One region of the Staphylococcus sp. Z5-21 genome, then DNA from elsewhere that is predicted to be linked to it. Evidence: riboswitches for the same ligand, from Rfam matches in the RefSeq annotation. Region 1 holds a riboswitch; each other region holds the start of a gene.
What was found. A riboswitch is a leader RNA that binds a small molecule or an ion and turns the genes downstream of it on or off. The one in region 1 is predicted to bind thiamine pyrophosphate.
Positions count from the first base shown of each region.

Region 1 (3,218 bases):
TGCCAGTGATGACTATCGCACTATTTAATCGTTTATGCGCTTCTTTGGCAATTTCTATCGCATTTAAATTATCATCACTGTCCGTTCCTTTCATCTTAGCATCATTATTTATCAACGCTAAAATTTCAGATGCATTCCCTTTTATAACTGCTACATCTACAGTATTCAAAAAAGTTTTACAAAAATCCTTGCGATATTGGGATGCACCAACAGCAACTGGATCAAATACAATTGGCGTGCCTACTTCATTAGCTGTTTTAGCAATTTCTAAAATGTCCTGCTCTCTATCTTTAGTTAAAGTACCAATATTAATGAGCAGTGCATTAGCAGGTGTTAACATATCTATCGCTTCTTCTGGTGCTTGACTCATTGCTGGGCTTGCACCTAAACTTAAAAGTCCGTTTGCCGTAAAGTTCTTTACGACATCGTTTGTGTAACAAATAACGAGTGGATTATTCGTTCTTACATTATTTAAACTATTCATCATCTAGACCTACCTTTTTCATATATGCAAAGTGATTTACAGGTCCTCTACCTTGACCAATTTCTGGCGTATATTTAATGCTTAATGAAATAAATTTTTTAGCTTTTTTCACTGCGTCATAAATCGTTCTACCTTTTGCCAGTTCAGCTGTAATTACTGCTGAAAAAGTACAACCTGTACCATGGGTATGCTGCGTATCATAACGAGGTTCTTCAAACGTATAGACCTCATCTTTAGTAAATAAATAATCTTTAGCAGTTTCTAAATCTTCAGCATGTCCGCCTTTAATAACAACACCCTTACTCCCAATTTCATTAATAAATATGTTGCCTGCTTTATATATCGCTGCCTCATTATCAATCTTTAATCCAGTGATTTCTTCAGCTTCTGGTAAGTTTGGAGTCGCTACTGTTGCATAGGGTAACAATATATTTTGTAAATCTGCTTTCGCGTCATCATCCATCAATGAATCACCACTTTTAGCTAACATAACTGGATCAATAACATATGGTATCTCAGGATATTTCACTAAGTATTCTTGAATTAATTGCATCATTTCCTTTGAAGCAATCATACCAGTTTTAATGGCATGTGGTAATTCGTCATCAAACACACTTGTCAGTTGTTCAGATAACCACTGTGACTCAAGATTGTGAATATGTTGTACACCTTTAGTGTTTTGCGCAACAATGCTTGTAACAGCCGCCATACCATATACGCCACAAGCATGAAAAGATTTCAAATCTGCCATTACACCAGCACCTCCTGTTGGATCAGTACCAGCAATTGTCAATGCAATATTGGGTTTATTCATTTTTCATACCTCCATATGACCATGATTCTTCATTAAATGACATATTAAAAAAGTTTCTTTCATGTACTGTACTTTGTAAAAAGCATTGTTTTATCTCATTTTTTTCTTTTTCGCTACAATGTTTCGTCAATTTATCCATTAAATTATCAAATACAATAACTAATTCATCCATTTCAGTACTATAAAATTCAAACCATTTAGCTAAAATAGAATCTTTATTTAATTCTTTATCCCTTAATGCTTCTTGAGCAATGACTTGATAAACATAAGGACAAGGTGCCATTGCAGCAATTGTATAAGCGGCATTTTCTTTAGCATACGCATTGAAATACATATGTTTAATATAATGATCGCCACTCGGTGGCCAAACTTTCTCTTGTACGATTTCATTATAACTTTCTTGGACATAATCCGCTAAAATTTCATGTGCTTCCACTTCACCATCTACGATAAATTGAATTTGTTCAACCAAAAATCGAACATCATTTAAGTTCTCCATTTTTGGAATTAACAGCGCGTATATATTCGCAAATTCATTTAAATAAGAAGCATCTGCTCTTAAATAGAATTTGGTTGCTTCAATCGGTAAATTCCCATGTAACATACCTTGTATAAACGGATCGTGGTAGATTTGATTAATAATTGGTTTAGCTTCTTTTTTTAACTGTTCTGAAAATAACACAAAAATCCTCCTATAAATAAAAAAACTACATTCCCGACAGAAACGTAGTTAATTAATAGCGAGGATTTATACCCCAACTTTAGATTAAACTACTTTCCTACGTTGGTATTAACCAAATCAGGTTGTAAGGGTCTGAATTTAATCATCTCAGCCAACTGGCTCCCCTAGTAGCGTTTTTATATTTTGTTTAATTAAAAGATAACAAAATACTGACAAATTTGCAAAATAACTGACTATAAAAAAAGCTGAGACCTATATGTCCCAGCTTTAAATATTTATCTTAAGTTCATTACTACACTTAATTTTTTATGCAGTAACCCATTGTGAAGCGCCTTCTGTATCATAAAGTTTTTGCGCTGCAGCGTCTTGTACTGCTTCAGGTGCTTCTGTTGGTGATACACCTTGATATTCAGATGGTGCTACTGAATCCCATGTGCTTTGTAAGAATTGATATTTACCTGCTGCACCTGATGATGGGTTAACAGCTTTAAGGTCGCCGCCTGATTCACGTTGCGCGATTGCTTGTAAATGAGAGTTAACATTTACTGATGAACCTTCTGAAGCTTCACTTGAACTAGATTCATTTGAAGTTGATTCATTTGAGCTTGAAGTAGTTTGTGTAGTTGCTTCTTGTTGTGGTTGTTGTGTTTCTTCAGTTTGTGGTGCAGCTTCTTGTGCTGGTTGTTCAGTTGAAGCTTGCTCAGTTTGTTGTGGTTGTTCAACTTGTTCTGGTTGCTCAGCAGTTTCTTGTGCTGGTGCATTAGTTGAACCTTGTCCATAGCTCCAAGTCCAATATTGACCATCTGATTGGAAACTATAGTCAGTATTATTATAGTTAAAGTTAATGTCGTAAGCACCGTCTTGAACTGGTGCTGCATTTAATGATTCTGAATTACTTTGAGCTTGTTGTGCTAATTGTGCTTTGTCAACGCCTTGTTCTGAAGCGTCTGCTGAATTTCCTGCTGCGAATCCTGTTACGCCAAGTCCAACTGCTAATGTTGATGCTACTACTGTTTTTTTCATTGTAAAAAAGTCCTCCTATAAGGTAATTAAGTTTATTTTTATTTATGATTAATTTGCAAATACAACTATAACATTCAAAAAATCGTTGTAGGTTACAGTGAAATAAAAAAAATCGGCCTTTTTTACAATGAAATTACATTTAATTTATCTTTGAATATAATTTTTATCCCTTTAAAAACTTCTGTGATAGTTTTTAAAGGCTATGAAAAGTAAAA
Region 1 covers NZ_CP096462.1:829,127-832,344, reverse strand. Annotated here, with positions in the region: gene thiM (hydroxyethylthiazole kinase) at 1-484, opposite strand, end outside; gene thiD (bifunctional hydroxymethylpyrimidine kinase/phosphomethylpyrimidine kinase) at 477-1,298, opposite strand; gene tenA (thiaminase II) at 1,291-1,980, opposite strand; TPP riboswitch at 2,058-2,156, opposite strand; gene M1D64_RS04000 (transglycosylase family protein) at 2,287-3,003, opposite strand.

Region 2 (3,218 bases), 740 kb from region 1:
CTACGTGCGTTTTAAATTAACAAGCAAATTAAATATGGAGTATTCCGATGCATCTAGTACATTGTTATTAGATAATCAGCAAAAATGTTGGGCTAAAGAGATTGGCCGACAATTCGGTGTTGACCATATTTATCCTGAGCTCGTGACTTCTGATGCCTTTGTAGGCTACGTCACTAAAGACATAGCTAGACAATTAGGCCTAAATCATGATGTTGCAGTATTTGCAGGTGGCGGAGATAATGCATGCGGCGCGCTCGGTTCAGGAGTGGTCGATGAAAATCAAACGCTGTGTAGCATTGGTACTTCTGGCGTTATCTTAACGAGTGAATCTGACAAGCAATACGACTATAAACACAATATGCATTATTTTAATCACGTCGTAAACGATATGTCGTACGTCATGGGCGTCACACTTGCAGCTGGCGATAGTTTGACATGGTTAAAAAATCATATGCTCCCGCATTTAAGCTATGAACAAATTGTTGCACAAGCTGAATCATCCACATTAGGCAGTCATGGTCTATTATTTACACCATACTTATCCGGGGAACGTACTCCGCATGGTGACGCAAGTATTCGAGGGAGTTTTATAGGACTAAAAACGTCGCATCATAGCAGTGATATCGCGCGTTCCGTGATAGAAGGCATTACTTTTTCTTTATATGAATCCATTAACTATCTACGTCACATGGGTAACAATATTGAACATGTGATATCCATTGGTGGTGGCGCAAAAAGTGACTTTTGGTTACAACTCCAAGCCGATATCTTTAATGCTAAAATTAAAAAATTGAAATATGAAGAAGGACCTTGTATGGGCGCAGCCATGCTCGCTGTCTTAGGTTTAGGATGGTATCCGGATGTAGCGCATATGACAAAGCATTTTATAAAATATGAACATAGCTTTGAACCTGATGCCAAAAGACACGAACAATATATGGCTTATTTTGAATTATATAAAGCTGTTTATCAGCAAACACAAGCCATTACAAGTAAATTACTCGAAATATCTGACGTTGATTAACGCTAAAAATATTTTTCTGGAGTGAGCGCCATAGAGTGTTCAACCAGTTAATTCAATATCGTAATATACACATTTGTTTTTAAGTGAAACTTGCAAAAAGGAATAGAATACGTTAGATTGTAGATAATTATTCAGAAAATTAGTGAAACGTATTATTAAAAATTAAATAGTTTGAGAAACCACTGGAAGTGCCTTGTAAAAGGCTGAGACCGAAGTAGTAACTTAGGAATTCCCTGAACCTGATCCAGTTTGTACTGGCGTAGGAAAGTGGCGTTTAGGTATATTACTCGTTATTTCAACGTCATTTTTCCAGCCGGAGAAGTGACGTTTTTTTAATGAGGTGAATTATATGTTTATAGCCATTACTGAATTTGAAAATTTAGATTCAGACGATATTCAACATTACACAACCATAGCATCCGTTATTGATTATTTAATGATACGTACCCCTATGTCACAACAGCAACTGATAGATTGGATGAATCGCTTAATACAGGCAGGGTTTCCGAAAAATAAAATCATTATTCATAGTCATATTATAGTTTTAGAACAATGCCATTTATCAGCAATCCATTTTAGAGAAGCTGACACACGAATAAAGGATTTTAAAAAGTCACACCCTCATATTCAAATCAGTATGTCGACACACCACGAGGAAAGTGTCAAACAAGCACAAGCACTCAATTTAGATTTTATATTGTTTAGTCATATTTTCAGAACAAATTCTAAGCCTAATCAACCACCACGAACAAAGTCAGAAATTGATAAAGCATTACAGTACTCTATACCAACCGTAGCACTTGGGGGTGTGAATGAACAAACCTTGAATGATTTGCCGAAAGGATTTGATGGGATTGCAGGTATAACGCTATTCAGACGAAAAAACAGAGAAACGATGGAATTATTAAGGGAGCGATGGAATGAATACCAAATTTGATGTCATTATTATTGGATCCGGTGTAATAGGTATGTCGATTGCAAGAGAATTAAGTCAAAAAGGCCTGCGGATAGCCATTATAGATCGCAATGTTCGCGGTATGTATGCCTCTTACGCAGCTGGAGGTATGTTAGGTGCACATAATGAATTTACGGAATCTTGTAGTTTATTTCATTTAGCAAGACAATCTCAAGACATGTTTCAATCCCTTAAAGATCGTTTGCTGTCTGAGGTCGGTCTAGATATTGAATATTTGGAAAGCGGCCTAGTTAAAATGGCAAAAAATGAGACAGATAATCCCATTGTGGAACAGCAATTCCAATTTCTACACCAGCACGATTCGAACACGCAATTATTATCTTCCAAGTCCCTTGAAGCCATTACAGACAATAACGTTCAATCTCAAACTTTAACCGCGATGCTGATACCTAAAGATCATCAAGTCAACGCGAATCAATATACCAAAGCCCTATTACTTTCCTTAGCCAAACGCCATATCCAATTGATTGATCATAGTGAAGTTCAAGCAATTACAAAGCAAAATAACGGCTATACAGTCATGACGCAAAAAGACACGTACCGCGCCGAAAAGGTTGTCGTTGCAGCTGGTGCTTGGAGCGGTCAATTATTAAATCAATATTTTTCCCAAAATCCTGTCACGGGTGTCAAAGGTGAAGTACTCTTAGTCGAACACCCCACGTTAAACCTGCAGACCACCCTATTTATGACAAATGGTTGCTATATCGTTCCAAAAAAGAATCACCGTTATTTAATCGGTGCTACGAGCTATGTTGATGATTATTCTATCGGCGTGACGAAACCCGGAAAACATTGGCTGTGCAAACAAGCGCAACACTACGTACCAAACTTAGCAAACAGTAAACTGATTCATCAATGGTCTGGTATCAGACCGACTTCAACAAACGGTCAACCCATTATGGATGAAGTAGACCATCATTTATTCGTTGTTACGGGTCATCATCGCAACGGCATTCTGTTATCACCACTGATTGGTTTAAAAATGAGTGAATGGATTGAAAGTGGACGCAGACCCACTGAATTTGAAGACTTTTCAATTGAAAGGAGCTGTAAAACATGAAATGCGTTATAAACGGTGATTATTTTACTTTTAATCAAGCAGTCAGTATCCAAGCTATTTTACAAGAATTAGAGTTGGATGCCGATAGAGTCATTGTTCAGCATAATGAAAATTTAGTAAAACAAGCAGATTTTCAAGCAGTAAAGATTAATGATCAA
Region 2 covers NZ_CP096462.1:89,085-92,302, reverse strand. Annotated here, with positions in the region: gene xylB (xylulokinase) at 1-1,024, shown strand, start outside; TPP riboswitch at 1,199-1,307, shown strand; gene M1D64_RS00395 (thiamine phosphate synthase) at 1,374-1,961, shown strand; gene thiO (glycine oxidase ThiO) at 1,945-3,060, shown strand; gene thiS (sulfur carrier protein ThiS) at 3,057-3,218, shown strand, end outside.
Region 2: it holds a riboswitch for thiamine pyrophosphate, as region 1 does, so the genes downstream of both, M1D64_RS00395 (thiamine phosphate synthase) here and tenA (thiaminase II) in region 1, are expected to answer to the same signal.

Region 3 (3,218 bases), 760 kb from region 1:
TTAAGTTAAAACCATCCGCAACACCCGCGTCAAACCAGCGTTCCATTTCATCTACAATATCCTTTGGTGTTCCGATGAGTGTTAAATGCCCACCTCCAGCACTTAAATAACCTAATAACTCACGTAATGTTGGATTTTTATCTTTAATGATTTCTAGCACAGTTTGATAGCGTCCTTTAGGTCCTTTAAAAGATTCGACAGGTGATAATGGTGGTACCGGTTCATCCAAATCCCAGCTATGGCAATTTTGACGAATAAAAAAGGCTAATTGATTTAAAGCGGTATCAACTTCTAAAGATTCATCGAGTTTTTGTTTTTTTGCATAAGCTTCTTCATAAGTTTGTCCGACATATGTAACTAATCCAGGAAATACTTTCAAACTATCTATGGGCTTACCTTCTTGTATCAATTTTTGATTTAATTTGTTCTTGAAAGCGCTAGCTTGATTGAAATTCCAAGCAACAGCATAAACTGCATCAGCATATTTAGTTGCTAATGCGATACCAGGATCGGAGGCGCCCGCTTGCATTGCAATGGGTTTCTCTTGAGGGCTACTTGGGGTTGTTAAAGGTCCACGGACATTGAAATGTTCTCCTTCATGATTAATAGCGTTGATTGCTGATGGATTGATTAACTTATTATCTTCTTTATCGTGTAAAAAGTCATCCACTGACCATGATTCGAGTAAACGATTCATCACTTGTGCAAATTCATCTGCTTTTTTATAGCGTTCCTCGTGTTCAGGTAAATGGTCCATACTATGATTAGCAGCTTCCATATCAGTCATTGACGTTACTAAATTCCAACCAGCACGACCTTGACTCATATGGTCTAGACTGAGTAGTTGTCTAGCAGCTGTGAATGGATTGGAGAATGTACTAGATATCGTAGCAACTAGGCCCACATGTTGTGTAACTTGTGATATTGCTGCTAAATTAACGAGGGGATCAAACCAAAATGCAGGCATATCACTTTTCGAACTAGCTGGAAAAGATTGATTGTCAGCAAAAAATATGGCATCAAATAAGCCTTGTTCTGCAGTTCTTGCTAATGATTGATAATAAGTAATATCACCAATACGCTCAATGCTTGAATGTGGCATACGCCATGCAGCCTGATGATGGCCACAAGCATAGATAAGTACACCGATGTTTAAATGTTGTGCTTGTGTCATTGAATGACTCAGTCCTCCTTATTAGTTCATTGTTAAGCCACCGTCGACTGTAAAATTTTGACCTGTGATGCCATTTGCTTCATCTGATAAGAGATATGCAACCATATTAGCAACATCTTGTGGTGCGGTTACCTTTTTTATTGGAGTGGTTTGAGCAATTAAATCGAATACTTCAGTAGTGGTACTTGCACTTGCATCCGTTGTCTTTAATAAGCCGCCAGAAACGACATTAGATGTGATACCATATTGACCTAATTCTGCAGCTAAATTGCGTGAAAAACCAATCAAACCAGCTTTAGCTGTTGTATATTCATGATAAGGGACGACAGGATTTTGAAATAAATTTGTACCAATTGAAATGATATGGCCATTTTGTCTTTCGATGAATTGAGGTATAACACTTTGACACAAATTAAAAGCAGCTTTCAATGTACCATCAATTTGTTGTTGATAATCCTCCCATGTAAGGTCAACAAATGCTTGTTGTTGAACAGGGTCAAATTTAAAGCCAACAAGTGCATTATTGACTATAGCATCTATGTGACCAAAATATTGCGTAGCTTTCTCAACTAACGCGTCTATTTCATTGCGTTTTGTAACATCTGCTTGGATAGCGATTGATTGATGAGTTCCAATTTCATCTACAAGTTGTTGTGCAGCTTGTCTGCTGTTGTGATAGTTTATGACAACGTTATGTCCTTGTTGCGCCAATGTGTTCACGATTGTCGCACCTAATCCTCGACTGCTACCAGTTACAATTACAGTTTTTTTCATTTTATACACTCCTTATTTTCTATAAAAAAATACACAACGCTCCTGAAAGAAGGTTGTGTATAATGAATATCGACATATGTATCAAAGTACTTCAAAATATTGAAATATGCTAGACTTCACACTTTCCTCCGCTAGTTTAAACTAGATCAGGTTCAAAGGGTTTGAGTCAGACTCATCTCAGTTAGAAACACCCCTAGTGCATTTGTTATGTAATTTAAGTTAAATGTATATTTTTTAGTGAATTATGTCAAGTTAAGGGTGATTAAGGAGATGTGGCTTCCCAAGAATTAAAGTAGAAAAAGAATTTTGCGTAATAATGAAATTGGTAAAGAAGAAACTCTTTACAAATTATTGAATTACTGTTATTATTATTTCTTGTAGAAAATAAAAACTATGAAAACAAAAGGAGCGAATATAAATGGCAGTTAAATTACGTTTAACACGTTTAGGTTCAAAAAGAAATCCATTCTATCGTATCGTAGCAGCTGATGCTCGTGCACCACGTGACGGTCGTAATATCGAACAAATCGGTACTTACAACCCAAACAATGTGAATGCAGCTGAAGTTAAAATCGACGAAGAATTAGCACTTAAATGGTTAAAAAATGGTGCGAAACCAACTGATACAGTTCATAATATCTTATCAAGAGAAGGCATCTTGAAGAAATTTGACGATCAAAAATAGGATTTCGACAAATAAACAAATATATGATTTGTAAGGGTACCTTGAAGGGTACTCTTTTTTTATAGACATTATCGATAATAATATAAGCAAGTTGATATTTTAAAAATGTCATTACATGAATATTGTATTTGTGTCACTGCTTATAACTTCACATGTTATAATAATAAGACAAATCATAGCATACATAATCAATTTTAATAGATAAATAATAGTGGAGGCACGTATATGAAGGTAGAGATAGGTAAAATTGTTAATACACATGGTATTAAAGGAGAAATAAAAGTAAAATCAAATTCAGATTTTACAGAAACACGCTTTCAGCCTGGGGAGCTTGTAATTATTGAACGTAAAAATAAAGAGCCATTAGAATTCACAATTGCTTCTTATCGTATGCATAAAGGTCTTCATATGTTGACATTTGAAGGCATTAATAATATTAATGATATTGAATATTTAAAAGGTGAAACCATTATGCAAGAACGAGATCATGAAGAAATAGAACTCGGTGAACATGAATTTTATTATTCAGATATCATTGGTTGCACTGTATTTGATGACGATGATACACCAATTGGACGCGTTACA
Region 3 covers NZ_CP096462.1:1,587,640-1,590,857, reverse strand. Annotated here, with positions in the region: gene M1D64_RS07805 (LLM class flavin-dependent oxidoreductase) at 1-1,174, opposite strand, end outside; gene M1D64_RS07800 (3-oxoacyl-ACP reductase) at 1,196-1,948, opposite strand; TPP riboswitch at 2,055-2,153, opposite strand; gene rpsP (30S ribosomal protein S16) at 2,367-2,633, shown strand; gene rimM (ribosome maturation factor RimM) at 2,859-3,218, shown strand, end outside.
Region 3: it holds a riboswitch for thiamine pyrophosphate, as region 1 does, so the genes downstream of both, M1D64_RS07800 (3-oxoacyl-ACP reductase) here and tenA (thiaminase II) in region 1, are expected to answer to the same signal.

Region 4 (3,218 bases), 1.0 Mb from region 1:
TTCAGTTTGCTGTTTAGCTTCATCCGTTGAATTAAATTTGTTTTTGTTTTGTATATGAATTTCGTCGTATACAGAATTTGTTATAAATTGTAATTCGGGATTTTGATACACAAGATACATAGATTTTGCTGCAGATTTAATTTTAGTGTAAATATGATGATTGATGTACATCTGACCTTCATATTTAATTAATTGCATCATTGATTCGAGCAGTGAAGTTTTACCTGAACCATTGGACCCGGTAATGGATATCCATTCTCCCGCATTGACATTTAACTTAGGAATGTTAATGAGTTGCTGCTTTCCACGTTTAATAACTGCATCTTGAATTTGGAAATTAAAATGAGATGAATCAGAATCTGAAAAGTTTAGCGCTTTTGGTGCAGAATGCCAAGCTTTTGGATGCCAAACACCATATTCAGTTAATAGCGCTTCATAATCATTTAAAATTTGAGAAGGTGGGGCATCTGCAATGATAGCACCATCATAATTCATTAAAACGACACGATCGACATGTTGCCATATATGTTCGACTTTGTGTTCTACTATAAGTACAGTTTGGTCTCGCCACAATGATTGAATTTTTTGCCATAAATCAGCAGTTGACTCTACATCTAACATCGCGGTAGGTTCATCTAAAAATAGTGTCGTTGCTTGTTGTAAAATTGTCTCAGCAATCGCAAGTTTTTGTTTCATACCGCCACTTAATTCATTAATATATTGATTTTTGTCCACGTTTAATCCAACTGTCATTAGCGCTTCCTCAATACGATGATCCATTTCTTCCCGAGGAACTTGTTGATTTTCTAGTACAAATGCAAGCTCTTCATAAACTTTAGGCATACAAAATTGAGTATCTGGATCTTGGAATATGACACCACTTGAAGGATCGACTTCTAAAGCATCATATTTTAACGGCAAACCTATCAAGTTTGGCACAATGCCGCTAAGTACGTTTAATAAAGTACTTTTACCTGAGCCAGAAGGACCTAATAATAATACTTTTTCTTTATCTTTTATTTGAATAGACAAATTGTCGAATATTTTTTTTTGACCATTTGGATATTTCAAGCGTAAATTTTTAGTAGCTATCAACATTATTACTCCTTATAGATTGTCATAATCACTCTGGGTTGCTGGTCTGAATAATTTTGTTACACCAGTTTGGTCAAGTGCTTTAACAATATAATAAGATAAGAGACCGGCAACGATAATACCGCTAATTAATCTAAATATGATGTATAAAGCAAGATTCCAACCCGCGACTTCTCCTAGATAACCATAGGCAAAATCTAAAGGTAGTGTTGCAACTGAAGCTAAAAATCCTGCTAGCATTGCAACCATTGCTGAACGTGATTTATATCGAAAAATAGCAAATATAATTTCGCAAGCTAAGCCTTGTAATAATGCATAGACCATCGTTGCAATATCAAAACGACCCATTACAATTGTTTCACCAGCACCTGCAGCAAATTCTGCAAGCACAGCAATACCGGCTTTTGGAATTATGAGATAAGCTACGACTGCTGCCATAAACCAGGCACCATAAGTGAGTTCTTCAAAATGAAGTCCAGTTACCTGTACAGCTTTATAGACAAAATTCCAAACATTATAAATAATGGCGAAAACAACTGCGATAAGCACAGTTACAAGTATTTCGGATAGTTTTAAACCTTTTGACATCATTGTTCCTCCTAATATAAAAAACGCACAACCTTCTAGAAAGTTGCGCGTTTTTATATAGGCATACGGATACCAAAGTTACTCAGTGATATCGCAATACACTTTCCTACGCTAGTTTAATCTAGATCAGGTTCAAAGGGTTTGAGGGTATACCTCATCTCAGTCACAAAACACCCCTAGTGCGAATGATTTATTTAAATTTAATTATAATGTATGACTTTTCGACGTTTATGTCAAGGTTATGCTAAAAAATTGTTGGTTAATAGAGTGATTATTTTAAGGACAAACGTTGTTATTTAAGTTTATTACACGTAATCAAATTATAAAACCATTAAAAAATAGGAGTGGACACAAACCTCATTTTGATAAGATTTGATGTCGCACTCCCATATCGGATTTACATTTATATTGAATTACTATTAATACCAAGTATCTATACTAGTCTAAAGTATCTTGAATATTTTGTTTAGTTTCTTCAGTGTTATCTTTTGCAGATTCTTTTTCTTCTTTTAATTTATCCTCTGCTTTTTTAGCTTTTTCAGCTGCTTCTTTATTTAATTCTTCTTTACTCATAATTAAAGCACTCCTTCATAGTTAAGATTATCTATATTTAGTATGTACCACAATTGAATAAAATATAAACACTTCAATATAATTACAATAGTTTGATATGAGATTAATGTTAATTAATGGATAATCTAAATAATGCATCGATAATGTACTTAATAAGTTAAATTTATAAAATTGTTTAAACATGAATTGTAAGTGGAAATTTGACTATAAGTCATTTTATATCATACTATGGACTTATTTATTAGATAATTAAAGACAAGAACTAAATGTTCATATATAATAACTTTTGAGGTGAATGGTATGTCTTTTTTGAAGAAACACGCTGAGATATTATATAGTTATGTTATAGGCATCGTTTCGCTTTTCACAGGTCTTATCATTTTAATTAATTTACCATTAATTAATAAATTAAATGGTAAAGGTAAAATTGATTTGCACATTCATAATGTATGGGATTTTATAAATGCATTTTTTGGTGAAATAATTAGAGTAATGAGTAATTACATAGGTAATTTCCCGATAATTAGTGCCATCATTATTGCTTTATTTGGTATTGGTGTCATTATGATTGGCTTTACTTTATATAGAACGACAAGATATGACTATGATATTTCAGTATTCTTTTTAGTTATTGGTATTCTTTTTTTCATTATAACACTGATATTGATGACTCAAGTTTATAGCTTTTTTGCTATTATTTTCGTAATACCATTTGCAATTCATATTGGTTATATCGTTTATAAGGACGAGTTAAATACAGAACATAGAAAATATCATTATTTATGGATTATTTTCAGTTATGGGATAAGTTACTTAATAACGCAAATTGTTTTATACGGAAGAATTGAAAGCGATGAAATCATTCCTATTGATATTTTGAGTGTTAACACATTCTTTATTATCATGTGGTTACTTGGACAAATGTCTATTTGGAACTTCTTATTTTTAAGAAGATCACTTCC
Region 4 covers NZ_CP096462.1:1,829,984-1,833,201, reverse strand. Annotated here, with positions in the region: gene M1D64_RS09150 (ABC transporter ATP-binding protein) at 1-1,095, opposite strand, end outside; gene M1D64_RS09145 (ECF transporter S component) at 1,108-1,683, opposite strand; TPP riboswitch at 1,770-1,871, opposite strand; gene graF (glycopeptide resistance-associated protein GraF) at 2,122-2,256, opposite strand; gene auxA (lipoteichoic acid stability factor AuxA) at 2,557-3,218, shown strand, end outside.
Region 4: it holds a riboswitch for thiamine pyrophosphate, as region 1 does, so the genes downstream of both, M1D64_RS09145 (ECF transporter S component) here and tenA (thiaminase II) in region 1, are expected to answer to the same signal.